DNA from 2 places in the Brevundimonas sediminis genome. Region 2 is predicted to be linked to the other one. Evidence: riboswitches for the same ligand, from Rfam matches in the RefSeq annotation. Region 2 holds a riboswitch; the other holds the start of a gene.

Region 1 (14,838 bases), on a different contig from region 2:
CGCGCAGCTTCCAGGTCGGTCTGCGTTACCGCTGGTAGGTGCGACCCTCGGGCGGCTTCCGGGCCGCCCGATGGGGACTACAATCTCCTGAGCCTGAACGGCCGCTCCCAGCCCAACCGGGGGCGGCCATTTTTTTGATCCGCGTATTCCGAGTTGAGAGGTGATCCCATGAACCGCAGACGTTTTCTGATGGGGTCCACCTTCGCCGGCGCGGCTCTGGCCGTGGCCGGTTGCGCCACCATGCCGTCGGCCACGCCTTTGGTTCCGACCGGACCGGCGCTGGACGCCGACGTCGAGGACCTGCAGCGCAAGACCTTTGACTGGTTCGTGCGCGTCACCAATCGCGCCAATGGCCTGACCCCCGACCGCTGGCCGACCGAGTCCTTCTCGTCCGTCGCCGCCGTCGGCTTCGCCCTGACCTGCTGGCCCGTCGGGGTCGAGCGCGGCTGGATGAGCCGTGACGAGGCGCGCGAGCGCACCCTGACCACCATCCGCTTCTTCCACGAGCTGCCGCAGGGGCCCGAGCCGACCGGCAACGGCGGCTACAAGGGGTTCTTCTACCACTTCCTCAACATGCAGACGGGCCACCGCTTCGGTAGGACGGAGCTGTCGACCGTCGACACCGCCCTTCTGGTCGCCGGCATGCTGTTCGCCGCCCGCTGGTTCGACGGCGATCATCCGCAGGAGCGCGAGATCCGCGAGCGGGCGCAGGCCGTCTATGAGCGGGTCGAATGGGACTGGGCCGTCGTCCGGCCGAACCGCATCACCATGGGCTGGCACCCCGAGACCGGCTTCATCCCCGCGGACTGGAACGTCTACAACGAGGGCATGATCGTCCTGCTGCTGGCCATCGGTAGCCCGACCCATCCGACGCCGACCACGGTCTGGGACGAGTGGTGCAGCGTCTACGACCACAGCTGGACCGACCGCTGGGGACCGAAACACCTGCATTTCCCGCCGCTGTTCGGGCATGAATACAGCCACATGTACATCGACTTCCGGGGCATCCGGGACCGCTGGCTGCAGGACCAGCAGGCCGAGATTCCGGGCTTCGACTACTTCCAGAACAGCGTCCGCGCCGTCGAGGCCCAGCGCAAGTACGCCATCGACAACCCGATGGGCTGGGCCGGCTATTCGGCCGACGTCTGGGGTCTGACCGCCTGCGACGGCCCCGGCGACTTCCGTCAGGTGATCGACGGGCGAGAGCGGGAGTTCTTCAGCTATTCGGCGCGTGGTCCGGGCGACCGTGACGACGGCACGCTCGCCCCGACGGCGGCCCTGGCGTCCATGCCGTTCGCCCCGGACCATGTCATCGCCTGCCTGAAGGCGATGAAGGCCCGCTACGGCTCGGCCATCTATACGCAGTACGGCTTCCTGGACTCGTTCAACCCGACCCTGACCGTCCGCGACGGCCCCCTCCAGCACGGTCGCATCGTGCCGGGCATCGGCTGGGTCGACGGCGACTATCTGGGCATCGACCAGGGCCCCATCGTCATCCAGATCGAGAACCATCGCTCCGAGATCGTCTGGAAGGCCATGCACGGCGAACCGAACCTGGTGCGCGGCCTGAAGCGCGCGGGCTTCACCGGCGGCTGGCTGGACAACGCATGAGCATCTTCAGGCCGGATCGACGCACGACGCTCGGCCTGATGGCCGGGGCGGCCGCGACCGGCCTGTCGGCCTGTGGCGGGAGCCGCGACGGCCGCACCCGCCTGCGTTTCTGGGCCATGGGCTCGGAGGCCACCAACGTCGGCCGGATCCTGCCGGAGTTCGAGCGGCTGAACCCGGACATCAAGGTCGAGGTCCAGGCCCTGCCTTGGACCGCCGCCCACCAGAAGCTGCTGACCGCCTACGCCGGCGCCTCGCTGCCGGACGTCAGTCAGGTGGGCAACACCTGGGTGTCCGAGATGACCGCCATCGGGGCCATCAGCCCCTTGCCCGCCGAGGCGCGGGACCTGCTGACCGACCAGTTCCCGGCGGTGCTGGACACCAACCGGATCAACGGCCGACCGATGGCCACGCCCTGGTACGTCGACACCCGGCTGATCTTCTACCGCACCGACCTGCTGCGTCAGGCCGGCCATGAGGCCATGCCGCGGGACTGGGCCGGCTGGAAACAGGCCATGCATGCGGTCAAGCGGGTGGTGGGGCCGGACAAATACGCCGTCCTGCTGCCGCTGAACGAGTTCGAGCAACTGCTGACCTTCGGCCTGCAGGGCGATGCGCCTTTGCTGCGGGACCAGGACACGCGCGGCAACTTCTCCACCCCGTCCTTCATCGCTGCGCTGGAGTTCTACAAGAGCCTGTTCGACGAGGGGCTGGCCCCGGTCGCCTCGGCCGCGCAGATCTCCAACGTCTGGACCGAGTTCGAGCGCGGCTGGTTCAGCTTCTACTTCTCCGGCCCCTGGACCATCGGCGACTTCAAGGACCGCCTGTCGCCCGGCGTCCAGTGGATGACCGCGGGCGTGCCCGGCCCGACCGGCCCCGGCGCCTCGGCCCCCGGCGGATCGTCGCTGGTCGTCTACAGCAGCTCGCCGCATCAGGAGGCGGCGTGGAAGCTGGTCCGCTACCTGTCCGAGCCGCGCGTGCAGGCGATCTTCAACGGCATCACCGGCAACCTGCCGGCCCGCGAAAGCGCCTGGTCCGCCCCGACGGTGGCGAACGACCCCTACATCGCCGCGTTCAAGGGCCAGCTGTCGCGCGCCAGGGCCGTGCCCAAGGCGCCCGAGTGGGAGCGGATCGTGACCGAGATGCAGATCGTCGCCGAACGCATGGTGCGCGGTGAGTTCGCGCCCGCCGCCGCCGCCGCCGAGATCGACAGGCGCGTGGATCGTCTGCTGGAGAAGCGCCGCTGGATGATCGAACAGGGGAGGGCCGAGTGACCCCGTCATCCCTCCGCAAGCGCGAGCGCGCCGCATGGGGCTTCGTCGCCCCGTCGCTGCTGGCCATCGGCGTCTTCTTCGCCATCCCGGTCTTCGCGGCCCTGCTGCTCAGCCTGACCGATTTCGACATCTATGCGCTGGCCGATATCGGCAACATGCGCTTCGTCGGCCTGCAGAACTATGAGCGGCTGTTCTCCAATCCCCTGTTCTGGGGCGCGATGAAGAACACCGGCCTGTTCGCCGTCATCGGCGTGCCCCTGTCCATCGCCACCTCGCTGGCCGCCGCCGTCATCCTGAACGCCCGCGTCATCAAATGGCGGCCGCTGTGGCGGGTGATGTTCTTCGCCCCCTTCGTCACCACCCTCGTCGCGACGGCGGTGCTGTGGAACTACATGCTCCACACCCGGTACGGGGTCATCAACTGGGCGCTGGGCGCGTTCGGCATTCCGCCGGTGGACTGGCTGGGCGATCCCTCGACCTCCATCCCGGCCATCCTGATGTTCGTCGTCTGGAAGACCTTCGGCTACAACATGCTGATCTTCCTGGCCGTCCTTCAGACCGTGCCGGATGACCTGTACGAGGCCGCCCGCATCGACGGCGCGGGCCCGTTCAGGCAGTTCCGCCATGTGACCCTGCCGGCCATCGCCCCGACCCTGCTGCTGGTCTCGATCATCGCCGTCGCCAGCTTCTTCCAGCTGTTCGCCGAGCCCTATGTGATGACCCAGGGCGGCCCGGCCCAGTCGACCGTCACGGTGCTCTACTTCATGTACGAGGAGGGCTTCAAATGGTGGAACCTCGGCTCCGCCAGCGCCGTCGCCTTCGTCCTGTTCGTCTGCATCCTTGCGGTCACCCTGGTGCAGCTGGCCGTGGCGAAGAAGGTGGGGGCGTACGAATGAAGCTTCGCTCGATCCTGCTGAACCTCGCGGTCGCCCTGATCGCCCTGGCGGTGATGTTCCCGCTGGCGTGGATGGTGTCGGTCAGCTTCATGTCGACCGGCGAGGCCGCGGCCTTCCCGCCGCCGCTATGGCCCAAGAACTGGACGCTCGAGCACTACCGCGACCTGTTCGTGACCCAGGGCATGGGCCGCTATCTGTGGAACAGCTTTGCGCTCGCCACCATGGCCACCGTGCTGGCGCTGGGCTTCACCGTCCCGGCCGGCTACGCCTTCGCCAAGCTGAAGTTCAAGGGGCGCGAGCGGCTGTTCCAGCTGCTGGTCGCGGCTCTGGTGGTGCCCGCCCAGATCGGCACCCTGCCGCTGTTCCTGATGCTGAAGTCCATGGGACTGGTGAACACCTACGCCGGGGCTCTGGTGCCCTGGCTGGCGTCCATCTTCGGCCTGTTCCTGGTGCGCCAGTATGCGCTCAGCATCCCCGACGAAATGCTCGAGGCCGCCCGCGTCGACGGCGCTTCGGAGAGCCAGATCTTCCGCAAGGTGGTCCTGCCGACCATGCAGCCCATCGTCGTGACGCTCGCCCTGTTCGTCTTCCTGGGCAGCTGGAACGACTTCCTGTGGCCGCTGATCATCCTGACGGACCAGTCCAACTACACCCTGCCGGTGGCGCTGGCGGCCCTGTCGCGCGAGCACGTGCAGGACGCCGAGATGATGATGGCCGGCGCCGTCATCACCGTCGCCCCCGTGCTGGCCATCTTCCTCGCCCTGCAACGCTACTACATCCGCGGCATGCTCGCGGGCAGCGTGAAGGGCTGAACCAAACGATCCGCTCATCCCGGCGACAGCCGGGACCCAGTGCGCTGGGTGATGGAGCGGGACCGGGATCGCACCGAGGCTGATCCCCCAACGCCGGCGTCACGCTGGACAGAACTGGGTCCCGGCTTTCGCCGGGATGAGCGGAGTATGGATATGCGCACCTTCCTGCTGGCCACCACGGCCGCCCTCGCCCTGGCCACGGCGGCGCAGGCCCAGTCCGCCCGTCCGCTCGACACCTTCGAGACCCTGACCCCGTGGACCGCCGACGCCTCCACCGACGTCTCTTCGGCCGTCTCCGCGGTCCCCGGCCATGAGGGCCGCGCCATGCGGCTGGCGTACGACTTCAACGGTCGCTCGGGCTACGCCTTCGCCGCCCGCGCCCTCGATCTGCGTGTGCCGGAAAACTACGAGATCAGTTTCTGGGCGCGCGGCGAGATGCTGCCCAATACGCTCGAGATCAAGTTCACCGATGCGTCCGGCGAGAACGTCCACTGGCGCCAGATCCAGCGCTTCGAGGCGCAGGGTGAGTGGACCCGCTACGTCATCAAGAAGCGCCAGATCCTCTGGGCCTGGGGGCCGGAGCCGGACCGCACCTTCCGCGGCGCCGCGCGGATCGAGTTCGTGGTCACGGCGGGGCAGGGCGGTCGCGGCTGGCTGGAGATCGACCAGCTGGAGCTGCGCGAGCTGCCGCCCGAGCCCTCGGTCCCGCCGCGCCCGGTGGCCGACGCCACCAGCGAGGACGGCGGCAATGTCGCGGCCCGCGCCGTCGATGACGACCCGCTGACCTTCTGGAAATCGGCGGCGGGTGGCGAGCAGAGCCTGACGCTGGACCTCGGCTATGAGCGCGAGTTCGGCGGCCTGACCCTGCGCTGGGCGGACCGGATGGCGGCGTCGGCCTATCGTCTGATGGCCTCGTCGGACGGGCGCGACTGGCGCGAGCTGGCCTCGGTGACCGACGGCAACGGCGGGACCGACTGGCTGCGCACGCCCGAGGCGTCGGCGCGCTGGCTGCGGCTCGATCTGTTGGCCCCGCTGGACGAGAGCGGCGTCGTCGGCCAGGCGGGCGCGGGGCAGCGGCTGGGGCAGGCGGCGGCCAACGCCTACGCCCTGACCGGCCTTGAGATCGAACCCCTGTCCTTCGGCGAGACGCAGACCAGCTTCATGATGGCGGTGGCGTCCGAAAGCCGTCGGGGCCTCTATCCGCGCGGCTTCCACGGCGAACAGCCCTACTGGACCCTCGTCGGCGTCGACGGCGGCGGCGAGAGCGGCCTGATCGGCGAGGACGGCGCCATCGAGCTGCGTCGCGGCGGCCCCAGCATCGAACCGTTTGTGGTCGAGAACGGGCGGCTGGTGACCTGGTCCGACGTCAACATCACCCAGTCGCAGGCGGACGGTGATCTGCCGATCCCGTCCGTGACCTGGACCGCCGACCACTGGAGCCTGACCACCACGGCCTTCGCCGAGGGGGAGCCGGACGCCGCCCGCCTGTACGGCCGCTATGTCCTGACCAACACCTCCGACCGCCCGCAGAGCCTGACGCTGGCGCTGGCGGCCCGACCCTTCCAGGTCAACGGCCCGCGCCAGTTCCTGACCACGCCCGGGGGTGTTGGTCCGATCGAGAAGATCGAGATCAATCCCGCAGAGCTGACGCTGAATGACAACGTGAATGTTCGCGCCCTGAGCCGGGCCGGTCATATCGTCGCGTCCAGCTTTGAAGCCGGCAGTGATCCGCAAAGCCTTCTGACCGTGGCTGATCGCCGTGCGTTCATGGGGGAGGGCGGCGCGGAATATGACGCCTCGACCCTGATGTCTGGCGGCTGGTTGTACGATGTGATCCTCCAGCCCGGTGAAAGCCGAACCTTCGGCTGGACAGCCGCGCTGGCTGGTGGGGACGCGGCCCTGCCGCTCACCGGTTCGGCCGAGGCGGTGCTGGACGATGCTCAGACCCGCGTCGCCGCCCGATGGCGCGAGAAACTCGACCGCTTCGACGTCACCCTGCCGCCCGAGGCCGGTCCGGTCGAGGCGGTGATGAAGTCCTCGCTGGCCCATATGCTGATGTCGCGTCAGGGGCCGATCCTGCAGCCGGGCACGCGCAGCTATAACCGCAGCTGGATCCGCGACGGGGCCATGATGGCCGAGGGGCTGAACCGGCTGGGTCACGCCGACCTGTCCGCCGACTATCTGCGCTGGTTCGCCCCCTACGTCTTCGACAACGGCAAGGTGCCCTGTTGCGTCGACAGCCGCGGCGCCGATCCGGTGCCCGAGAACGACAGTCACGGCGAGTTCGTCTTCCTCGCCGCCGAGACGTACCGCTACACCGGCGATCTGGAGGCGCTGAGGGCCGTCTGGCCGCAGGTGCAGGGCGCGATCCGCTATATGGACGAGCTGCGCGCCTCGACCCGCACGGCCGAGTTCGAGGCGGCCGACAAGCGCCACCTGTTCGGCCTGCTGCCGCCGACCATCAGCCATGAGGGCTATTCGGACCGTCCGGCCTACAGCTACTGGGACGACTTCTGGGGCCTGCGCGGTTACGCCGACGCCGTCTTCATCGCCGAGACCCTGGGCGACGCCGAGGCCGCCGACCGCTTCCGCGCGGCGGAGGCCCAGTTCAAGGCCGACATCATCGCCTCGATCGAGGCCACGGCCCGCGTCCACGGCATCGACTGGATCGCCGGCGCCGCCGACCGGGGCGATTTCGACGCCACCTCGACCACCATCGGCCTGTCGCCCGGTGGTCTGATCGACGACCTGCCGCAGTCGCTGCTGGAAGGCACCTTCGACAAATGGTGGGAGAATTTCACCGCCCGGCAGGAGAACCGTCAGGCGTGGAAGGACTACACCCCTTACGAGCTGCGCAACGTCGGGGCCATGGTCCGGCTGGGTCGCCGCGAGGAGGCGCTCCGGGCGCTGGACTTCTACTTCGCCGACATCCGCCCGCGCGCCTGGAACGGCTGGGCCGAGGTGGTCGGCCGTGAGGAGCGCGAGCCCCGCTTCATCGGCGACATGCCCCATGCCTGGATCAGCTCGGACTACATCCGCTCGGTCATGGACATGCTGGTGTATGAGCGCGACCGCGACCATGCCCTGGTGCTGGCGGCGGGCGTGCCGACCCGCTGGCTGGCCGGGGAGGGGGTGGGCGTCCGCGCCGTCCGCACACCGTACGGTTCGCTGACCTACAGCTTCCGCGCCGCCCGACGCGGCTATGTCCTGACGCTGGAACCCGGGGTCACGCCCCCCGGCGGCTTCATCATCCAGTGGCCGGCCGGAGAGACCCCGCCCGCGACCGTCCGCATCGACGGCCGGGCGGCGAGCTTCTCGAATGGCGAGCTGGCCATCCCCGCGGGCGCCCGACGGGTAGAGATGCGGTGACGTCTTCCTTCTCCCCTTGAGGGAGAAGGTGGCTCGCGGAGCGAGACGGATGAGGGGGCTGTGTCAGCAGCCCGCCTCGTTGGCGATGAGCATGGGGCTGGCAGCCCCCTCATCCGGCCCTGACGGGCCACCTTCTCCCTCAAGGGGAGAAGGGCAGTTTATTCGTAGTCGCTGTACCCGCCGCCCTGCCCATGCGCCAGGTTGCCGAAGCGCGTCGTGTTGGCGTCGAACGCCAGTTTCACGATGCCGATGGGGCCGTGACGCTGCTTGCCGATGACGACCTCGGCCTGGTGCTCCAGCCGGTCCATCTCCTGCTGCCAGTTCAGGTGTTCCTCGGTGCCTTCCTTGGGCTCGGCGCGCCCCAGGTAGTAGCTCTCGCGGTAGACGAACATCACGCAGTCGGCGTCCTGCTCGATCGAGCCCGATTCCCGAAGGTCGGACAACTGGGGCCGCTTGTCCTCGCGCTGCTCGACCTGACGCGACAGCTGCGACAGGGCGATGATCGGCACCGACAGCTCCTTGGCCAGGGCCTTCAGGCCGCCGGTGATCTCGGACACTTCCTGCACCCGGTTCTTCTGGCTGTTCTCGCCGGTGGTCACCAGTTGCAGGTAGTCGACGATGATCAGGTCCAGCCCGTGCTCCATCCGCTTCAGCCGCCGTGCGCGCGCCGCCAGCTTGGAGATCGACAGACCGCCGGTGGCGTCGATGTAGAGGGGGCTTTCGCCGATTTCGACCGCCGCGTCGCGGATCTTGCCGAAGTCCGAGGCGTCGATCTCGCCCTTGCGCAGCTTGTCGGACGACACGCCCGAGGCGTCGGCCAGCATACGCATGGCCAGCTGTTCGGCGCTCATTTCCAGCGAGTAGAAGGCGACAACCCCGCCTGAGACCGTCTTGCGGCCCTCCGGCGTCGGCTCCCAGCGATAGCTGCGCGCCACGTTGAAGGCGATGTTGGTGGCCAGCGCCGTCTTGCCCATCGACGGACGGCCCGCGAGGATCAGCAGGTCGGAGGGGTGCAGCCCGCCCAGCTTCTGGTCCAGATCGTCCAGGTGGGTCGCCAGACCGGCCAGCTTGCCGTCGCGCTGATAGGCTTCCGCCGCCATCTGAACGGCGCCGGACAAGGCGTGGGAAAAGCTCACGAAACCGGACGACGGTTTGCCTGTCTCGGCCAGCGAGTACAGGGTCTGTTCGGCCTGTTCGATCTGATCCTCGGCCGGGCGCTCGGGATCCGGCGCGTCCTTGATGATCTCGCCGCCGATGCGGATCAGGTCGCGGCGCAGGGCCAGATCGTAGATGACGCGGGCGTAGTCGGGCGCATTGGCGGCCGGCGGGGCGCGGTCAACCAGATCGGCGAGATAGCGAAGGCCGCCGAACTCCTGGAAGGCCGGGTCCTGCTTGAACCGCTCCATCAGGATGGTCGGCTCAGCCAGCAGCCCCTGACGGATATGGTCCTCGACCGCATCGAAGAGGCGCTGGTGGAAGGGTTCGTAGAAATGGCTGCCGCGCAGCCGGTCGCTCAGCCGTTCGAACACGGCGTTGTCGAACATCAGCGAGCCCAGCAGCGCCTGCTCGGCCTCGAGATTGTGCGGCAGGGACGCGACCTGGGGCGTGTCGTTGAAGGCGGCGGGAGCAAAGGCGTTCATGGTCATGACGTCATGCCCTTACAGGCCGCCTGCGTCATGTTTGGACGTACGCGTTGCCGGGGACAAATCTCCGGGGCTGTGGGCAGTCCCGAATTCCGCAGGCGGATCAGTTAACGATCAGGCGCCGCAGGGCCAGCGTTCGATCATCCACTCGCGAATGGCCTGCTGGACGGTCATGTCGCGACGGCCCGCCGGCAGGGCGCGGAAACGCGCCAGCAGCCCTTCCGGCGTGATGCCGGTGCCGCGCGACGGGATGCAGTAGGCCGGACGGCGACCGGCCCGCTCGTCGGCGAACTGGGCGTTCTTCACCGCGTGCACGGAGGTCGAGACCTCGTTGATCAGCCGGCGGCCGTCCGGGCGCAGGGCGGCGGTGGCGTTCTGCGGCAGGCGGTCGGCGATGGACAGGAACTCGCGCACCGTCATGGCGTGAGCGGAGCCGGAGGCGAAGGCGGACAGGAACAGGGCCAGCCCGAGGGCGGTCAGGATACGAAGCATGGGGAGGTCTCCGACCGTCCAGATATGGCGGGAGCCTCCTCATGGCAACGCTTTCGCCGAAGTTTTTCATCAGCGGATGACTTGGTCCCGGACCGCCGTCCGTGCAGGACGACCGGCGGCCCGGGGCAGGGGTCACCAGTTCACGCCGACGCGGGCGTAGACATAGCGCCCGTTGAAGCCGAACGGCGAGTAGAAGGGGAAGCCCAGGACGCCGTTGCTGTTCAGGCTGGCCGGAACCGCATCGGGATATTCGTCGAAGGCGTTGTCGACGCCGAGGGCCAGGGTGATCCGTTCGTTCGGGCTGAACCGGCCTTCAAAATCGGCGACCACCTTGTCGCCGGTCCAGTAGTCGGAGGCCGCGGTCGATCCGGGCTGCAGGACACTGGCGTAGTAGGTCGCCCGGGCGGTGACGCCCCACCGGCCGTAGCTCCAGTCCGTCGTGCCGGACACCTTGGTGTCGGGCGTGCCGTCCTCGATGGTCAGGATGCGGCTGCGGGCGAACAGCGGAGGGACCGGGCTCAGCACCGAGGAGGAGGTCGGCAGACGCGTCACCTCCACGTCGTTGAAATTGGCGGCCACGGTGAAGTCCCAGTCGCCATAGGTCTCGTCATTGATGCGATAGCGACCGACCACGTCGACGCCCTTGGTGGTGGTGTCCACGCCGTTCAGGAAGAAGCGCGCGGCCTGGACGCCCAGCGGATCCAGCAGCGAGGCGACCTGCGGGCTGAAGCTGCGGTTGATCAGCTCCGACAGGACGATCTGGTCCTCGATATCGATCTGGTAGGCGTCGACCGTCAGGTTGAAGTCGCCCAGCCGGAAGACCGCGCCGAGGGTGTAGTTGACCGAGGTCTCGGCATCGAGCGGTTCCGCGCCCAGCAGGCTGGCCACCGTGCTGGTGGCCGGGAAGGTGCCGGTCTCCACAATGGAGCCGCTCTGGATCACCGAGGCGGTCGAGGTGAAATAGGACTGCTGCAGCGAGGGGGCGCGGAAGCCGGTCGAGACCGAGCCGCGCAGGGCGAACGACGGGGTGAAGTCGTAGCGGGCCGAGACCTTGCCCGTGGTCGCATTGCCGAAGTCGGAATAGTCCTCGAAGCGGACGGCGCCGGCGACGGTCAACTGCTCGGTGATCGGCGCCTCGACGTCCACATAGACGCCGACGGCGGTGCGGTCCTCGTCCACCTCGTTCGACGGCTGGAAGCCGACGAAGCCCTGGGCGCCGCTGGTCAGGGCGGTATTGCCGCCCAGCGGGCCGCGGTCCCAGGACTCCGCCTGACCGGCCTCGATCTGGTAGGTCTCGCGACGGGCTTCCAGACCGGCGGCCACGTTCAGCGGGGCGTACAGGCCGACGTCGAACTGGCGGGTGACGTCCGCGCCCAGGACCAGCTGGTCATAGATCAGCGAGCCGGAATCGAAGCTGGTGGGCGAGGCCGCGCCATAGGTGGAGTTCAGCGACTCCTCGGTGCGGAATTCCAGGGCGTTGCGGCCATAGACCAGGTTCACATCGGCGTCCCAGCCGCCGATGACGCCGCGCACGCCGCCTGCGGCCGACAGATCACGCGAGTTGACGGCGATCTTGGGCAGGAAGCCGTTGGGGTAGAGGGCGGCGACATTGTTCACATTCGACGCCAGCCGGGGGAAGGCGGCGCTTTCGCTGTCGCGATCCTGGTATCCGGCCCAGCCATAGGCCTCCCATCCGTTGCCCAGCGGGGCGCCGGCGTTGGCGAAGACGGTCCACTGCTCGACCTCCGGATCGCCGAACCGCGCCGTGACGGCGTTGGGCGTAACGCGGGGGTCGAGGTCGGAGCGGTTGGTCGGGTCGCGCCGCAGGTATTCCGCGCTCAGGGTCAGATAGCCGCCGTCGCCCAGGCCGAAGCCCTGCCAGGCCGAGGCGGTGAGGGTGCCGCCGTCCTGCTCGTCACGCCCTGGAGCGCGGGCGGTGTCGATGGTCGTGTAGTACTGGCCGGCGGTCACCGTCGCGCCGCCGCCGTGATCGGCCTGTCGGAGGCGAAGATTGACCACCCCGGCGATGGCGTCCGAACCGTACTGGGCCGAGGCGCCGTCGCGCAGGACCTCGACCCGGTCCAAGGCGCCCGAGGGAATGGTGTTCAGATCGACGGCCGCCGAGCCGCGGCCGACGGTGCCGTTGACGTTGACCAGCGCGGAGGCGTGGCGGCGGGTCCCGTTGACCAGCACCAGGGTCTGGTCCGGCGACAGGCCGCGCAGGGTAGCCGGGCGGACCGAGTCCGTGCCGTCTACGACCGCCGGTCGCGGGAAGGTCAGGGACGGAACCGACTGGGCCAGGGCGGCGGCCAGCTCGGTGGTGCCGCGATTCTGCAGGTCCTCCTGGGTGACGACGTCGACCGGGGCGAGGGTGTCCAGTCGGGAGCGGTTGGGCGCGCGGGTGCCGGTGACGACGACCTCGTCGACCTCGGTGGCCTCGGGGGCGGTCTGCGGCGCCGTCTGGGCGTGGGCGGCGCCGGCCAGCAGGGCGGTGGCCGAGGCGGCGGCGAACAGGGCGGCGCGGATGGAGCGGGTGGTCATGATGGATCTCTGTCTCGATGAGGCGCAGCTCTCCGGTCGGTGTCGCGCGCGGCGATCACCGGGGGTCCGGGCTGGCGGTGTTTTGGAGGCGGTTCCGGCGTGGGGCCGGGCGGGTCAGCGTGTCAGGCGCCAGGGCGACATCGCATCGGGCGGGCGCAACACATAAGGTGGCGCGGCGCGCGGGCGTCAGGGGCGGGGACCGTCAGGGCGTAGGGCGTGTCAGAACGCATGGTCGTCTCCTGCTCGATCGGAAACACTTGCGGTGACGGATGAGGGAGTCCGGGCGTGCCGGTCTCTCATCTGCCGTGACCCGGGGAGGGGTCCCGAAGGAGTTGGCACCTTACGGCGGTCCGCAGGTTGCCCCGGCGTCCAAGGGCCTTTTCCCTCAGCCGGTCTCGATGAGCGATTCCGATATTGCGGTGCGTCATAAAAGCGTCAAGCGCACGCCCGAAAAAAGTTCGGCGGCGCAGGGCTTCCCCCACGCCGCCGTGACTTTTCAGCATCTGGTCGAAATCGGTCGAGTTGGACGAAGTCCGGCTCGGTTCAGATTTCGGCCAGGATCAAAACTGGGTTCAGGCTTCCGAACCCAGGCCGTCTTGCTGACCGGCGCCGCCGGCGATCATGTCCGCGGCCTGTTCGGCGGCGGCTTCACGATCTTCCTCGTAGGCCGACTTGATCACGTCCTCGCCCTTGGCTTGACGCTCGGCTTCCTCAGCCGAACGGGCGATGTTGATCTTGACGGTGGCCGAGACCTCGGCGTGCAGGCGAACCAGCACTTCGTGGACGCCCAGCGTCTTGATCGCGACGTTCAGCACGACTTGCGAACGCTCGACCTTGCCGCCTTCAGCCTGGATGGCTTCAGCGACGTCGCGGCCGGCGACCGAGCCGTACAGCTGGCCGGTTTCACCGGCCTGACGGATCATCACATAGGTTTCGCCGTTGATCTTGTCGGCGATCTTCTGCGCTTCGGCCTTGTTCTTCTCGTTGCGCTGCTCGATGGCGGCGCGGTCGAGTTCGAAGGCCTTCAGGTTGGCGGCGGTGGCCCGGCGGGCCTTGTCGCGCGGCAGAAGGAAGTTGCGGGCGAAGCCGTCCTTGACAGTGACGACGTCGCCGATGGCGCCGAGGTTATCGACGCGTTCCAGCAGAACGACCTTCATCTTACTTCACCACGTAGGGCAGGAGGGCCAGGTAGCGCGCGCGCTTGATGGCCTTGGCCAGCTCGCGTTGCTTCTTCTGGGAGACAGCCGTGATGCGCGACGGGACGATCTTGCCGCGCTCGCTGATGTAGCGTTGCAGCAGCTTGACGTCCTTGTAGTCGATCTTCGGCGCGTTCGGGCCGGAGAACGGGCACACCTTGCGGCGGCGGAAGAACGGGCGACGGGCCGGGCCGGAGCCGGCCGGCGCGCCCGGGGTCGGGGCGGTGGTATCGGTCATGTTCCGGGTTCCTTAGGCTTCGGCGGCGGCGTCTTCGCGGGGACCGCGTTCACGCTCGCGCTCGCGCTCACGTTCACGGCGGGCCAGCAGCGGCGACAGTTCCAGGTCGAGTTCCTCGACGCGGACGGTCAGCCAGCGCAGCACGTCTTCGTTGATCGACAGCTGACGCTCGACTTCGGCCATGGCGGCCGGAGGGGCGTCGACGGCCAGCAGCGAATAGTGAGCCTTGCGGTTCTTCTTCACGCGGTAGGTCAGGTTGCGCAGACCCCAGTACTCGATCTTGGCGACAGCGCCGCCGGCTTGTTCGATCAGAGTCTTGATGGTGTCGTTCAGCGCTTCGGCCTGCTGCGCCGAGATATCCTGGCGCGTCATGACCGTGTGCTCGTAAAGAGCCATGCGGTATTCTCCCTTGTGGGCGCCGGCGCGGGCGGACCGGGTTCAGTCCGTTCCACGATGGTTCCCGGGGCGGCGGCCGGGATGACTTCCCGAACCCTTTGGAACTCCGCACCGGGACCGAAGCCCTGGAAAGCGGGCGCGTATAGGGGAAAACCGGCCGGGGAGCAAGGCTGCCCGCGACCGGCTCAGTCGGGCCGGATCACCGTGCAGTCCCAGCGGCGCTCCGCCAGGGCGGCGCAGGCGGCGCGGGCGGCGCTCTCGGTCATGCCCGTGAAGCGCGACCGGTACCAGCCCGAGGCGGTCTGCACCGTGCGCTCCGCCCCGGCGAACTGCCGCGTGTAGCGGCGGTTGACCTCGGCCAGCCAGTTGCGGG
Region 2 (14,838 bases):
CCGGATGCTCCAGCCCGATGGACAGGCGCAGCAGGCCGTCGGTGATCCCGGCGGTGATCCGGGCCTCGGGCGTCATGGCCGCGTGGGTCATCAGGGTCGGGTGGGCGATCAGGCTCTCAACCCCGCCCAACGACTCCGCCAGGGTGAAGACCTCCAGCTGATCCACCAGGGTGCGCACGGCGTCGAGGTCGGCCAGCTCGAAGCTGAGCATGGCGCCGAAGCCCTTCTGCTGGCGGGCGGCGATGTCGTGGCCGGGGTGGCTCTTCAGGCCGGGATAGTTGACGCGCTTCACCGCCGGGTGGGCGTCGAGCCATTCGGCGATCCGGCCGGCCGTGGCCTGCTGACGCTCGACACGGGCGAAGAGGGTGCGAACCCCGCGCAGGGTCAGATAGGCGTCGAAGGGCGAGCCCGTGACGCCCAGGCAGTTGGCCCACCAGGTCAGCTGTTCCAGATCGGCCTGGTCCCGGGCCACGACGGCGCCGCCGACCACGTCCGAATGGCCGTTGATGTATTTCGTGGTCGAATGGATCACCAGGTCGGCGCCCAGGGCGATCGGGTTCTGCAGGGCCGGCGACAGGAAGGTGTTGTCCACGGCCGCCTTGCAGCCGACGGCGTGGGCGCGGGCGCAGATGTCGGCCACGTCCACCACGCGCATCAGCGGGTTCGACGGCGTCTCGATCAGGATCAGTTTCGGCTTCAGGGCGAAGGCGGCGTCCAGCGCCTCCCGGTCGTTCTGGTCCACGAACTGCACATCGAAATGATTGCGACGCGCGCGGGCGCTCAGCAGGCGGTGGGTGCCGCCGTACAGGTCGTGCGGAGCCAGCAACAGGTCGCCGGGCTCCAGGGACGACAGGGCCAGGTCGACCGCGGCCATGCCGGTCGCCGTGATCACCGCCCCGGCGCCGCCTTCCAGCTTCGCCAGCGTCTCGCCCAGAACGTCGCGGGTCGGATTGCCCGAACGCGTGTAGTCGTACTTCCGCTTACCCTCGAGGCCGTCGAAGCTGTAGTTCGAGGACAGGTACAGCGGCGGCATCACCGCCCCGTGCGCCGGATCGTTGTTCACGCCGTGACGGGCGGCGGTGGTACAGGGATGGGCTTCGCTGGAACAGGTCATGCGGCGATCTCGTCAGGCTGGCGGGCGTACAGGGGAGAAAGGGCGTCGTGGAGCGAGCGGCCGACGACCTCGCGCTCCTTCAGGAAGGCGTCGTGACCGAAGATCGAACCGGCCTCGTCAAAGCGACGCAGCGCGGGCGCGCGGGCGGCGAGGTCACGCAGGTCCTCGATCGGGACCAGACGGTCGGTGGTGAAGCCCAACAGGGTCAGCGGGCAGGCGATCGCTTCCGGCGCGACGGCGTGCCGGTCCAGCGAGTCGGACAGGGAGATCCAGCGATCGGCGCTGGTGGCCTCCGCGTAGTCCGCGCCGCGGGCGATCAGGTAGTCGCAGACCGGGTAGGGGGCGCCCGCTTCCGCCGGGGCCGTGGTGGCGAAGCGCCAGTCGAATTCGTCGGCGGTGCGATAGGTGGTCATGGCCAGCTCCCGGGCCAGCGCGACGCCCTCCGCCTCGCGACCGCAGTCGCGGGCGAAGGCCAGCAGCCGGCGCTGCACCCCGCGCCAGGCGGTGGCGGCGGGATGGGCGCGGTGGGCGGCCGAGATGACCACCAGTTCGCCGATCCGTTCGGGGAAGGTCGCCGCGAAGGCCAGGCCGATACAGCCGCCGTACGAGGCGCCGACGAAGGCGTCGACGCGGGCTTCGCCCAGCGCATCCAGCAGCAGGCCCAGCAGTCGGGCCTGGTCCGCGGTGGTGATGGTGACGCCCGGATCGGTCTTGCCGGGCAGCAGGTCGAAGGCCAGCACGCGGGCGCGGTCCAGATCGACCGGGCCGCCGTGACGGACGGCCCACGACCACCAGCGGGCGGCGAAGCGGCCGCTCGAGATGCCGCCCGCGATCACCACCAGCGGCCCCGTGACCGGGCCGTGCAGGCGACCGGTCACCGCGTCCGCGGCCAGACGCTCACCCGAGGCCAGCCGGAAGTCGGCCGGAATCGCGGCGCTGACATCCCGGCCGGGGGCCTCGTCGATGATCCATTCGGTGGTGGACGCCACTGTCCGCTCCGGCTCCGCTCAGCGAAACCGATGGGGCGAACCAACATCTGCGAAGAAAGACCCGTGAAGTCGTCCGGACCCGTGAAGGTCCGCTCGCTTCACTCATCTCTCGCGGCTTCCGAAGACGCCCCGCAGGAGTTGGCACCATCTCCAGGGATCGGGTGGATCTCTGGAAGGTTGCCCCGGCGTCAAAGGGCCTATCCCTCAGCCGGTCTTGATGAGTGTCCTTACGGTGGCGAAGCCGATCGCGTCCGTCAAGCCTTCAAAAATGCTGCGATTGCGAATTGCAAAGCTTGACCATTGTTCGGCGTGATTGCGTCTTTGAATCCGGAAATCGAGGAATGTTATTGCACATGAAAGATTCAGGTGCGTTTCAGCGGCAACAAAAATTCCTGAATCTTGATCCGGCCACTTGCGCATTTCGCAGGTGCGGTAAAGAGTTCGCTAATGCGTAACGGCGTCCTTTGGGGGATTGAGATGACACGACTTCGCAGTGGCCTGGCGCTCGGCCTTGGCCTTCTGACCACGGCAATCGCGACGGGGGCCGATGCGGCGCCCGCGCTTCTGGGACATCAGGTTCCGCTGGAACTGGACAGCGCAGGCACGGCCTGGCTGGCCACATCCACGGCCCTGGTCCTGCTGATGACCCTTCCGGGTCTGGCGCTCTTCTATGGCGGCATGGTCCGCCGCAAGAACGTGATCGCCACCATCACCCAGTCGGTCGGCGTCTTCGCCGTCGCGACCCTGGTCTGGTTTATCGCCGGCTACTCGATCGCCTTCGGGACGGCGGGCGACCTCGGCGGCCTGCCGGCCGAGACGGTGAACCAGTTCATCGGCAGCTTCGACGCCGTGCTTCTGAACGGAGTCGGCATGGAGACGGCGCACAGCCTGTTGCCGGGCATTCCGGAGTTCGTCTTCCTGTCGTTCCAGATGACCTTCGCGATCATCACCCCGGCCCTGGTGACCGGCGCCTTCGCCGAACGTCTGAAATACACCGGCCTGCTGCTGTTCACGGCGCTCTGGTCGCTGCTGGTCTATGCGCCGATCGCCCACTGGGTCTGGGGCGGGGGCTTCCTCGGCGGAGCCGGGGTGCTGGACTTCGCCGGCGGCGCGGTCGTGCACGTCAACTCCGGCGTGGCCGGTCTGGTCTGCGCGATCTTCCTCGGCGCCCGCAAGGGCTACGGCAAGGAGCCGATCACGGCCCACAACCCGGTGCTGACCATGATCGGCGCCTCGCTGCTGCTGGTCGGCTGGATCGGCTTCAACGCCGGTTCGGCGGGCGCGGCGAACTCGCTCGCCGGCGTGGCCCTGATCAACACCATCCTGGCCGCCGCCGCCGCCTCCATCACCTGGAAGATCGTCGAGGTCATCGAGAAGAAGAAGGCGTCGCTGATCGGCGTGCTGTCCGGCATCGTCGCCGGCCTGGTCGCCATCACGCCGGCCGCCGGCTTCGTCGACCCGAAGGGCGCGGTGCTGATCGGCCTGATCGCCGGACCGGTCTGCTACGCCTCGTCGGTGTGGATCAAGAAGCTGCTCCGCTACGACGACTCGCTGGACGCCTTCGGCATCCACGGCGCGGGCGGTCTGGCCGGCGCCCTGCTGACCGGCGTGTTCGCCTCCACCGCGATCAACAGCCTGTCGGAAGGGGCCAATGTCATGACCCAGCTGATCGGTCTGGGCTGGACCATCGCCTACAGCGCGGTGGGCACCCTGGTGATCCTGATCATCTGCAAGTTCACCACCGGTCTGCGTGTCAGCGCCGAGGCTGAGGAAGAGGGCCTCGACACCCACCTGCACGGCGAGGCTCTGGAATCCGTCTGAGCCTGCTTCCGGAGCGGGGGCTCTCTCCTCCCGCTCCGGGCCCAGTAAGCGTTTGCGTGCCGAACATCGACCAAACAAGTTGGGGACAAGAACAATGAAAATCGCCTACTGCGCCGCGGCCTTCGCCGCCGCTCTCATCGCCACCGCCGCGGCCTCGACCGCCAGCGCCCAGGACGTCAGCTTCAACGCCGCCGTGACCTCGGACTACGTTTTCCGCGGCGTCAGCCAGACCGACGAGGAGCCGGCGCTCCAGCTCGGCGTCGACGTCGGCTTCGAGTCCGGATTCTACGTCGGAGCCTGGGCCTCGAACGTCGACTTCGGCGACGACACCGACGCCGAGGTCGATGTCTACGGCGGCTACCGCACCGAGGCGGGCGGTTTCGCCTTCGACTTCGGCGTGGTCGGCTACCTCTATGTGAACGACCCGTCGGGCTCGGACTACAGCTTCTTCGAAGCCAAGGCCGCGGTCTCCCGGGCGATCGGCCCGGTGACCCTCGGCGGCGCCCTCTACTACTCGCCGGACTTCTTCGGCGCGGATGAGAGCGCCACCTATGTCGAGGCGAACATCGGCTACTCGCCCATCGCCAAGCTGACCCTCAGCGGCGCCGTCGGCTATCAGTACCTCGACGTCACCGACGACTACACGGCCTGGAACCTGGGCGCGGCCTACGCCATCACCGACAACATCGTGATCGACGGCCGCTATCACGGCACCGATGTGGACGGGCCGCTCTACGACGACCGCGCCGTCGCCACGCTGAAATTCCTCTTCTGAACGGATCTGGGCGTCCCTTCCGCCCGGCCATGACCGGCAAGGCCTTGCCATTCAGGCGGGTCTTGCCGGTCAGTCTTTTCTGGTTGTCCTGCTGTTTGCGCAAGGACAGCATAAAAATTGCCTGAAGGCCTTCCCGTCCGTACAAAGTTCGCAGTTGCGAAGAGGGCTAGCCTTGGCGTCCGTGAACCAGACTTTCGTTGTTATCCCCCGCACCGGGCCGTCCAAGGTCGCGGCGGCGGAGCGCGTGCAGAACCATGCCGAAATCTATGCGGATTTCGGACCGGATGCGGGCCGTGGCCAGTCCAGTCGCTGCGCCCAGTGCGGCGTGCCGTTCTGCCAGTCGGCCTGCCCGCTCCAGAACAATATTCCCGACTGGCTGCGGCTGGCCGCTGAAGGGCGGGCCGAGGAGGCCTGGCGTCAGTCGGAGGCCACCTCGACCATGCCGGAAATCTGCGGCCGTATCTGTCCGCAGGACCGCCTCTGCGAAGGGGCCTGCACGCTGGAGCAGTCCGGCTGGGAGACGGTCACCATCGGCTCCGTCGAGCGTTGGCTGGGTGATCAGGCGTTCGAGAACGGCTGGGTCGATCCCATTCGGCCCCGCGCCGAGAAGGGGCAGTCCGTCGGCATCGTCGGCGCGGGTCCCGCGGGCCTGGCCGCCGCCGACCGCCTGCGCAGCGCCGGCTACGCCGTCACGGTCTACGACCGCCACGATCGCGCGGGCGGCCTGCTGACCTACGGCATCCCCGGCTTCAAGCTGGAGAAGCATGTGGTCGGCCGCCGCGTCGACCGCCTGATCGACGGCGGGGTCGAGTTCAGGCTGGGCGTCGATGTCGGCGGCGCCCTGCCCTTCGCCGAGGTGCGCGCCGCCCATGATGCGGTGCTGGTCGCCACCGGCGTCTACCAGGCCCGTCGCCTGACCGCGCCGGGCTGCGGCTCGGACGGCGTGGTCGCCGCCCTCGACTATCTGATCGCCTCCAATCGCAAGGGCTTCGGCGACGCGGTCCCGGCCTTCGACGGCGGAGCGCTGAACGCCTCGGGCCGGAAGGTCGTCGTCATCGGCGGCGGCGACACCGCCATGGACTGCCTGCGCACCGCCATCCGCCAGGGCGCGACCTCGGTCACCTGCCTCTACCGCCGCGACCGGGACAACATGCCCGGCAGCGCGCGCGAGACCGCCAATGCGGAGGAGGAGGGCGTGGTCTTCGAATGGCTGGCCGCGCCCCGCGCCGTGCTGGGCGGCGCCTCGGGCGTCACCGGCGTGCGCGCCCAGCGCATGGCGCTGGCGGCCCAGTCGGCCGACGGCCGCTGGTCGGTCGAGCCGGTCGCGGGCGGGGAGTTCGACGTCCCCGCCGATCTGGTCATCGAGGCCCTGGGCTTCGAGCCGGAAGACATGCCGGCGCTGTTCGACACGCCGGACCTGGCCCTGACGGACTGGCGGACCATCCGCACCGCCGGCGCGACCAAGGCCACCACGCTGGAGGGTGTCTTCGCCGCCGGCGACATCGTGCGCGGCGCCTCGCTGGTGGTCTGGGCGGTCCGCGACGGACAGGATGCGGCCAGTGAAATTGATGCGTGGCTGTCCTCGCAACGGAGGGCCGCGGCGTGACCTTTGACCTGAACACCTTCGAGGCCGACCGGCAGAAGCTGATCGACGCCCATGCCTATGACCCGGCGTCCGAGCGGGACGCCTGCGGCGTCGGTCTGGTGGCCGCCATCGACGGCCAGCCGCGCCGCGAGGTGGTGGACCTGGCGCTGAAGGCGCTGTCGGCCATCTGGCACCGGGGGGCGGTGGACGCCGACGGCAAGTCGGGCGACGGCGCCGGCATCCTGATCGGCCTGCCGCGCGCCTTCTTCGAGGCCCAGGTCCGCGACGCCGGCCACGAGCCGCGCCCCGGGCCCATCGCTGTCGGCATGATCTTCCTGCCCCGCGTCGACCTCGGCGCCCAGGAACAGGCCCGCACCATCGTCGAGCGTGAGGCCCTGTCCGCCGGCTTCTGGCTGTACGGCTGGCGTCAGGTGCCGCACCGCGCCGAGGTGCTGGGCCAGCGCGCCGCCGCAACCCGTCCCGAGATCGAGCAGATCATGCTGGCCCCGCCCGAGGGGCTGGACGGCGAGGACCTGGAGCGGGCCCTGTACCTGCTGCGGCGTCGCATCGAGACCCGCGCCACGGCGGCGGGGCTGCAGCATTTCTACGTCTGCTCCCTGTCGGCGCGGTCGGTGATCTACAAGGGGATGATGCTGGCCGAGGCGCTGGCGGACTTCTACCCGGACCTGGCCGACCCGCGGGTGGAGGCGAACGTCGCCCTGTTCCACCAGCGCTATTCGACCAACACCTTCCCCGAATGGCGTCTGGCCCAGCCCTTCCGCATGCTGGCCCACAACGGTGAGATCAACACCCTGCGCGGCAACGCCAACTGGATGCGCAGCCACGAGATCCGCATGACCGCCGAGGCCTTCGGCGCCGACGACCAGACGGTCAAGCCGGTGATCCAGCCCGGCGGCTCGGACTCCGCCGCCCTGGACAATGTGTTCGAGGTTCTGGTCCGCGCCGGTCGCCCGGCGCCCATGGTCAAGGCCCTGCTGATTCCGGAGGCGCCGATCGAGGGCATGATCTCGGACGATCACCGCGCCCTCTACGCCTACTGCAATGCCGTCATGGAGCCGTGGGACGGTCCGGCGGCGGTCTGCGCCACCGACGGCCGCTGGGTCGTGGCGGGCAAGGACCGCAACGGCCTGCGCCCACTGCGGGCGGCCGAGACCGTGGACGGCCTGCTGATCTGCGGCTCTGAGGCCGGCATGACCGGCGTCTCGGACGACCGCATCGCGCGCCGCCTGCACATCAACGGCGGCCGGATGATCTCCATCGATCTGGAGGCGGGCCGCCTCTACGACGAGGCGGAAACCATCGACCGGCTGGCGGCCAAGCATCCCTACCGGGAGTGGCTGTCGAACATGGTCGCGCTGGAGCCGCTGGTCGGTCCGGGCGATGAGCCCCGCAAGCTGGAGGGCGAGGCCCTGACCCGCTTCCAGGCCGCCGTCGGCTGGACGCAGGAGGACATCGAGTCCCTGCTCGATCCCATGGCCGCGGAGGGCAAGGAGGCCGTGGGCTCCATGGGGGACGACACCCCGCCCGCCGTCCTGTCCGAACAGTCGCGACCCTTCGCCCACTATTTCCGACAGGCCTTCGCCCAGGTCACCAACCCGCCGATCGACTCCCTGCGCGAAGCCGGGGCGATGAGCCTGCGCACCCGATTCAAGAACCTGGGCAACATCCTGGCCCAGGACGAGACCCAGACCCGGGTCTTCATGCTGGACAGCCCGGTCCTGACCAACGGCATGTACGAGCGCATGCTCGGCGTCGTCGGCGCGGGCTCGACAACGGTGATCGACTGCACCTTCCCGGCGCCGGCCGAGGGCGGACGGGAGGGCGAGGCCCTGCGCGCCGCCCTGGACCGCATCCGCGCCGAGGCCGTCGCGGCGGCGCGGGACGGGGCGGGCCTGATTGTCCTGACCGACGAACGGGCGGGCGAGGATCGTCCGCTGATCCCGATGATCCTGGCCACGGCGGCGGTGCACGGCCGCCTGATCGAGGCGGGCCTGCGGACCTACTGCTCACTGGTGGTGCGTTCGGCCGAGGCGATCGACGCCCACGCCTTCGCCGTTCTGGTCGGTTGCGGGGCCACGGCGGTCAACGCCTGGCTGGCGCAGGAGACCTTCCTCGAGCGTCTCGCGGCCGGGCGCTATCCCGGCCTGTCCCTGCGCGACGCCTGCCTGAACCATCGGACGGCGGTCGAGGCGGGGCTGATGAAGATCCTCGCCAAGAAGGGCATCTCGGTCATTTCGGCCTATCGCGGCGCCTGCGAGTTCGAGGCGCTCGGCCTGTCGCGCGCTCTGGTGGCCGAGTTCTTCCCGGGCATGACCTCGCGCATCTCGGGCGTCGGTCTGGCGGGCATCGAGGAGCAGTCGGTGGCCAAGGCGGCGCGCGGTTTCGCCGCCGACCGGGCGCGCCTGCGCATCGGCGGGGCCCACCGCATCCGGGCGGGCGAGGAGACCCACGCCTGGGACGCCGAGATGATCCACCGCCTGCAGGACGCCACCACGCGCGGCGACTACAAACGATTCAAGGCCTACAGCCGCCGGGCGCGCGAGCTGCCCGCCACGGCCCTGCGCGACCTGCTGGACTTCCGCGAGGCCCTGCCGATCCCGGTCGAGGAGGTCGAGAGCGTCAACGAGATCCGCAAGCGCTTCGTCACTCCCGGCATGTCCCTGGGCGCCCTGTCGCCCGAGGCGCACGAGACGCTGAACATCGCCATGAACCGCATCGGCGCCCGCTCGGTCTCGGGCGAGGGCGGTGAGGACCCGGAGCGCTATCACCCGCGTCCGAACGGCGACAATCCGAACAGCGCGGTCAAGCAGATCGCCTCGGGCCGCTTCGGCGTCACGGCCGAGTATCTGAACCAGTGCCGCGAGATCGAGATCAAGGTGGCCCAGGGCGCCAAGCCCGGCGAGGGCGGTCAGCTGCCCGGCTTCAAGGTCACCGAGTTCATCGCCCGCATGCGTCATTCGACGCCGGGCGTGGGCCTGATCTCGCCGCCGCCGCACCACGACATCTATTCGATCGAGGATCTGGCCCAGCTCATCTACGACCTGAAGCAGATCAACCCGGTCGCGCGGGTGACGGTGAAGCTGGTGGCCTCGTCGGGCATCGGGGCGGTGGCCGCGGGGGTCGCCAAGGCCAAGGCCGACATTATCCTGGTCGCCGGCCACAACGGCGGCACCGGCGCCTCGGCCATGGGTTCGATCAAGCACGCGGGCATGCCGTGGGAGCTGGGCCTATCCGAGGCCCATCAGGTGCTCAGCCTGAACGGCCTGCGTGGCCACGTCCGCCTGCGCACGGACGGCGGGATCAAGACCGGTCGTGACGTGGTCGTCGCCGCCATGCTGGGCGCCGAGGAATACGGCATCGGCACCGCCAGCCTGATCGCCGTCGGCTGCCTGATGGTCCGCCAGTGCCACTCCAACACCTGCCCCGTCGGGGTCTGCGTCCAGGACGAGCGGCTGCGCGCCATGTTCACCGGCACGCCGGAGAAGGTGGTCAACCTGTTCAGCTTCATCGCCGAGGAGACGCGCGAGGTTCTGGCCTCGCTCGGCCTGCGGTCGCTGGACGAAGCCGTCGGCCGCACCGATCTGCTCAAGCAGGTCTCCCGCGGCAGCGAGCATCTGGACGATCTCGACCTGAACCCCCTGCTGGTGCGGGTGGGCGAGGGGGACGCGCGCCAGCCCGCCGACGCGCCGCGCAATGCGGTGCCCGACGCGCTGGACGCTCGCATCGTCCAGGACGCCGAGCCCTTCCTGGCCCGCCGCGAGAAGATGCAGCTGACCTATTCGGTCGCCAACACCCAGCGGACCATCGGCACGCGCCTGTCGTCGCACATCGTGCGCCAGTACGGCTCGGACCTGCCGGACGGCCACCTGACCCTGAACCTGCGCGGCGCCGCCGGGCAGTCGCTGGCGGCCTGGGGGATGAAGGGTCTCAAGATCGAGCTGGACGGCGAGGCCAATGATTATGTCGGCAAGGGCCTGTCGGGCGCCGAGATCATCGTCCGTCCCCCGTCATGGCAGGCGGGCGCGGCGGTCATCGGCAACACCTGCCTGTATGGCGCGACCAGCGGCAAGCTGTTCGCGGCGGGCGCGGCGGGCGAGCGTTTCGCCGTTCGCAACTCGGGCGCCACGGCGGTCATCGAGGGCTGCGGCGCGCACGGCTGCGAATACATGACCGGCGGCGCCGTGGTGGTGCTGGGGACGACGGGCTGGAATTTCGGCGCCGGCATGAGCGGCGGCGAGGCCTTCATCCACGACCCCGAAGGCACGGCGGCGGATCGCTTCAACAGCGCCTCGGTCATCGCCGGCGCGGTGATGGGCGAGGCGGGCCAGCGCCTGCACGAGCTGGTGACCCGTCACGCTGTGGAGACCGGCTCCCCTCTGGCGCGCAGGCTGCTGGAGACCTGGCCGGTGGCGGTCACCCACTTCCGCCACGTGTTGCCCCGCGAGGAGGCGGCGGCGGTGAAGGCGAAGCGGGCGTAGATCCCTCTCCCATCGGGAGAGGGAGGCAGGCATAAAAAAGGGGAGGCTGTATCCAGCCTCCCCTCCATCATCTCAGCCTTGAACCGGAAGTCTCAGCTTTCGGCTTCCCAGCCGCCCGCCAGCGCCTTGAACAGGGCGATCTGGTAGGTGGTGACCTGGGCGTTCGAGGCGGCCAGCTGGGCGTCGGCGGCGGCCAGGGTCCGCTCCGCGTCCAGCACCGTCAGGAAGCTGTCGGCGCCGGCGTCGAAGCGCAGGCGCGACAGGCGGGCGGCGTTGGCGGCCTGGTCCCGCGCCGACTGCAGGGCCGACCGGCGGTCCAGCTCGTTGGCGTAGTTGGCCAGGGCCGTTTCCGTCTCCTGCAGGGCCGTCAGCACCGTCTGGTCGAACGTCGCCAGGGCGGCGTCCGACGAGGCCCCCGCCTGTTCGATCCGCGCGCGGGCGGCGAACACGTTCGGGAAGGACCAGCTGATCAGCGGGCCGAACGAGAAGCGGAAATTCTCGCTGTCGCCCAGGGCGTCGGTGTCACCGGCGGTCACCCCGGCCGATCCGCCCAGGGTGATGCGCGGGAACAGGTCGGCGGTGGCCACATTCACCCGCGCCGCCGCGGCGGACAGGTTGCGTTCGGCCTGACGGATGTCGGGACGACGGGCCAGCAGGGCCGCGCCGTCGCCGACCGGGATGGGCTGCGACAGTTGCGGCGGGGTCTGGCAGGCGCGGGCCGCCGCGCTGGCTTCCGCCGGGGTGCGCCCGGTCAGGGTGGCCAGACGGAACAGGGCGCCGTCGCGCTGGGCCCGCAGGGGCGGCAGGGTCGCGCGGGTCGACTCCAGCGCCGCGCGGGCGCTGGCGACGTCCAGCCCGTTGCCCGAACCGGCGTCCAGCAGGCGCTGGGTCAGGCCGACCGTGTCGGTCTGCAGGCCGATGGTCCGCTCCGCCACCGCGATCTGGGCGTTGGCCGAGCAGGCGTCGGCATAGGCCCGGGCCGTTTCCGCCGCGACCGTGACCCGGACGATGTCCAGGGCGGCCTCGGCGGCGGCGGCGTCCGCGCGGGCGGCGCGGATGGTCGATTCGACGCGGCCGAACAGGTCGACCTCGTACGAGACGTCCAGACCGGCGTCGTAGGCGTCGGTCTCGGGCGCATCGGTCCCCGGCGGCAGGGTGCCCGCCGGCAGGGTCGCGGCCGAGACGCGGCTGCGGTTGTAGGCGGCGCTGGTGGTGGTCGACGGGAACCGACCGACGCGCGCCTCGCCCAGGGCCGCGCGGACGCGACGCAGGTTGGCGGCGGCGGCCTCAAGCTCGTTGTTGTTGGCGAGGGCTTCACCGACCAGGCCGTCAAGGGCCGGGTCGTTGTACAGCCGCCACCAGTCGTCACGAGCCGAAGAGGTCGAGACCGCCGATGAGGCGGTCCCGATGAAGGCGCCCGACGCTGAGGGGGGAAGGGTAGCGTCAGGCGCCTTCGGCCCGACCGCGCACGAGGCCAGCAGGAAACTGGCTCCGGCGGTTGCGGTCAGGAACCGGAGAGAGGGTCGGATAGTCATCAGGCGTCTCCCGAGCGGACGGTCGCGGTGTCCGCGTCGTGCGGGGGAAGGGGGGTGGGGTCTTCCCTCGTCGTCTTCGGGGCGCCCGGCAGCTTCGAGGCCACCCAGCGCATGACGACGTAGAAGACCGGCGTGAAGATCAGACCGAAGAAGGTCACGCCCAGCATGCCGCTGAAGACGGCGGTGCCCAGCGACTGACGCATCTCCGCGCCCGGACCCGTGGCCAGCATCAGCGGCACGACGCCGAAGATGAAGGCGAACGAGGTCATCAGGATCGGGCGCAGACGGGTCTGGGCGGCGCGCACGGCGGCGTCCCAGCGGCTGAGCCCCTCGTCCTCGGCCTGCTTGGCGAACTCCACGATCAGGATGGCGTTCTTGGCGGCCAGGGCGATCAGCACCACCAGTCCGATCTGGACCAGGATGTTGTTGTCCAGACCCCGCAGGTTGACCCCCAGGATCGCGGCCAGAAGACACATCGGAACGATGAGCACGACCGCCATCGGCAGGGTGAAGGCCTCATACTGCGCGGCCAGCACCAGGAAGACGAAGACCACGGCCATCAGGAAGATCATGGTCGCGCCGCCCGAGGCCTGCTTCTCCTGCAGGGCCAGACCGGTCCACTCGTACGAGAAGCCCGGGGGCAGGGTGGCTTCGGCCAGTTTCTCCATTTCGGAGATCGCCTGGCCGGACGACACGCCCGCCGCCGCCTGACCCTGCAGCTCGGCCGCCGGGAACAGGTTGTAGCGAACGATCCGCGACGGACCGGAGTCCTCCCGCAGGTTGGCCACCGAGCCGATCGGCACCATGGCGCCGGTGGCGGACCGGGTCTTCAGGTTCGCGATGTCGGCCATGTCGTCACGCGACGTCGGCTCCGCCTGCGCCGTCACCCGGAAGGTGCGGCCCAGGAAGTTGAAGTCGTTGACGTAGGACGAGCCCAGATAGACGCCGAGCGTGTCGAACACGGCCGACGGCTGCACGCCCATCATCAGCGCCTTGTCACGATCGACGTCGGCGGCGATGCGCGGCGAACCGGTGTTGTAGGTCGAGAAGACCTGCTGCACCTGATCCGGCGCCTGGGCGGCGGCGCCCATCATGGCGAAGGTCGAGCCTTCCAGCGCGCGATAGCCCGCGCCGGAGGTGTCCTGCACCATCATCTGGAAGCCGTTGCCGTTGCCCAGACCCTGAACCGCGGGCGGGGCGATGACGAAGATCTGCGCGTCCTCGATGCCCATGGTGGCGCCGGTGATGGCCCCGGCCAGGGCGGCCGCGCTCTGTTCGGCCGTCTTGCGGTCCTCGAAGGCGTCCAGGCGCACGAAGATGGTCGCCGCATTGGAGCCGAACGAGAAGCTGGTGCCGTCCAGACCGGCGAAGGCGACCATGCCCTCGACGCCCTCGGTCGACTTGATGATGTCCGAGGCGCGCTTCATCACGGCTTCGGTGCGTTCCAGGGACGAGCCCGGCGGCAGTTGCACGACGCCGATCAGGAAACCCTGGTCCTGCTCCGGGATGAAGCCCGACGGGGTGTCGACCAGACGCCAGGCGGTCAGGCCCAGCAGACCGACGTAGATCACCAGCACGATGCCGACGGTGCGCACGAGGCGGGCCGTCAGGCGACCGTACTTGTCCGACAGCCAGTCGAAGCCTTCGTTGAACTTCCGCCCGGCGTAACCGCCGTAATAGGCGGCCGTGCCCAGCAGGCCCGGCTTGCGCTCGTGGTCGTGTTCCTTGTGCGGCTTCAGCAGCAGCGCGGCCATGGCCGGCGACAGCGTCAGCGACACCAGCAGCGACACGACCGAGGCCGTGGTGATGACGATGGCGAACTCGCGGTAGAAGATGCCCGGAATGCCCGGCACGAACATGGTCGGCACGAACACCGAGACCAGCACCAGACCGATCGAGATCAGCGCGCCCGACACCTCCTGCATGGAGCGGTAGGCGGCTTCCTTCGGCGTCAGGCCCTCGCGGATGTAGCGCTCCACGTTCTCGACCACGACGATGGCGTCGTCGACGACGATGCCGACCGCGAGGACGAGGGCGAACAGGCTCAGCGAGTTGATCGAATAGCCGAGCAGCATCTGGACGGCGAAGGTCGCCACCAGGGCCACGGGGATGGCCACGATCGGGATGATCGCCGCGCGCCACGTCTGCAGGAAGACCAGCACGACGAGCACGACCAGGATGACCGCCTCGAACAGGGTGTGCTGCACGGACTCGACCGAGGCCGCGACGAACTCCGTCGGGTTGTAGGCGATCGAGATGTCCATGCCTTGCGGCAGTTCGGCCTTGAAGGCCTCGACCTCGGCCAGGACGCGGTCAGCGGTGCCCAGGGCGTTGGCGCCCGGTTGCTGCACGATGGCGATGCCGACGCCCTGCTGGCCGTCGAAGAAGCCCTTGATGCCGTAGTCCTGGGCGCCGAGCTCGACGCGCGCGACGTCACGGACGCGGGTCACGCGGCCTTCGGCGTCGGTCTTGATGACGATGTTGGCGAACTCGTTCGGATCGCTCAGGCGGCCCTGCACC

Evidence for each region. Region 2 has a riboswitch for S-adenosylmethionine ahead of metX (homoserine O-succinyltransferase MetX). Riboswitches for the same ligand answer to the same signal wherever they lie in the genome.
Region 1: linked by a shared signal. The riboswitch ahead of ACLQ7T_RS04490 (TonB-dependent receptor plug domain-containing protein) and the one ahead of metX (homoserine O-succinyltransferase MetX) in region 2 are both predicted to bind S-adenosylmethionine.

Annotation. Positions count from the first base shown of each region.
Region 1 is NZ_JBLYQK010000004.1:134,376-149,213, forward strand. It holds gene ACLQ7T_RS04450 (TonB-dependent receptor) at 1-38, shown strand, start outside; gene ACLQ7T_RS04455 (glucoamylase family protein) at 169-1,611, shown strand; gene ACLQ7T_RS04460 (extracellular solute-binding protein) at 1,608-2,882, shown strand; gene ACLQ7T_RS04465 (carbohydrate ABC transporter permease) at 2,879-3,778, shown strand; gene ACLQ7T_RS04470 (carbohydrate ABC transporter permease) at 3,775-4,590, shown strand; gene ACLQ7T_RS04475 (discoidin domain-containing protein) at 4,738-7,959, shown strand; gene ACLQ7T_RS04480 (replicative DNA helicase) at 8,118-9,599, opposite strand; gene ACLQ7T_RS04485 (hypothetical protein) at 9,717-10,094, opposite strand; gene ACLQ7T_RS04490 (TonB-dependent receptor plug domain-containing protein) at 10,227-12,635, opposite strand; SAM riboswitch class I at 12,929-13,040, opposite strand; gene rplI (50S ribosomal protein L9) at 13,208-13,792, opposite strand; gene rpsR (30S ribosomal protein S18) at 13,794-14,069, opposite strand; gene rpsF (30S ribosomal protein S6) at 14,082-14,465, opposite strand; partial or broken gene ACLQ7T_RS04510 (SPOR domain-containing protein) at 14,651-14,838, opposite strand, start outside.
Region 2 is NZ_JBLYQK010000027.1:301-15,138, forward strand. It holds gene metB (cystathionine gamma-synthase) at 1-1,114, opposite strand, end outside; gene metX (homoserine O-succinyltransferase MetX) at 1,111-2,103, opposite strand; SAM riboswitch class I at 2,203-2,327, opposite strand; gene ACLQ7T_RS13005 (hypothetical protein) at 2,308-2,523, opposite strand; gene ACLQ7T_RS13010 (ammonium transporter) at 2,581-3,924, shown strand; gene ACLQ7T_RS13015 (TorF family putative porin) at 4,019-4,699, shown strand; gene ACLQ7T_RS13020 (NAD(P)-dependent oxidoreductase) at 4,872-6,305, shown strand; gene gltB (glutamate synthase large subunit) at 6,302-10,783, shown strand; gene ACLQ7T_RS13030 (efflux transporter outer membrane subunit) at 10,876-12,318, opposite strand; gene ACLQ7T_RS13035 (efflux RND transporter permease subunit) at 12,318-14,838, opposite strand, start outside.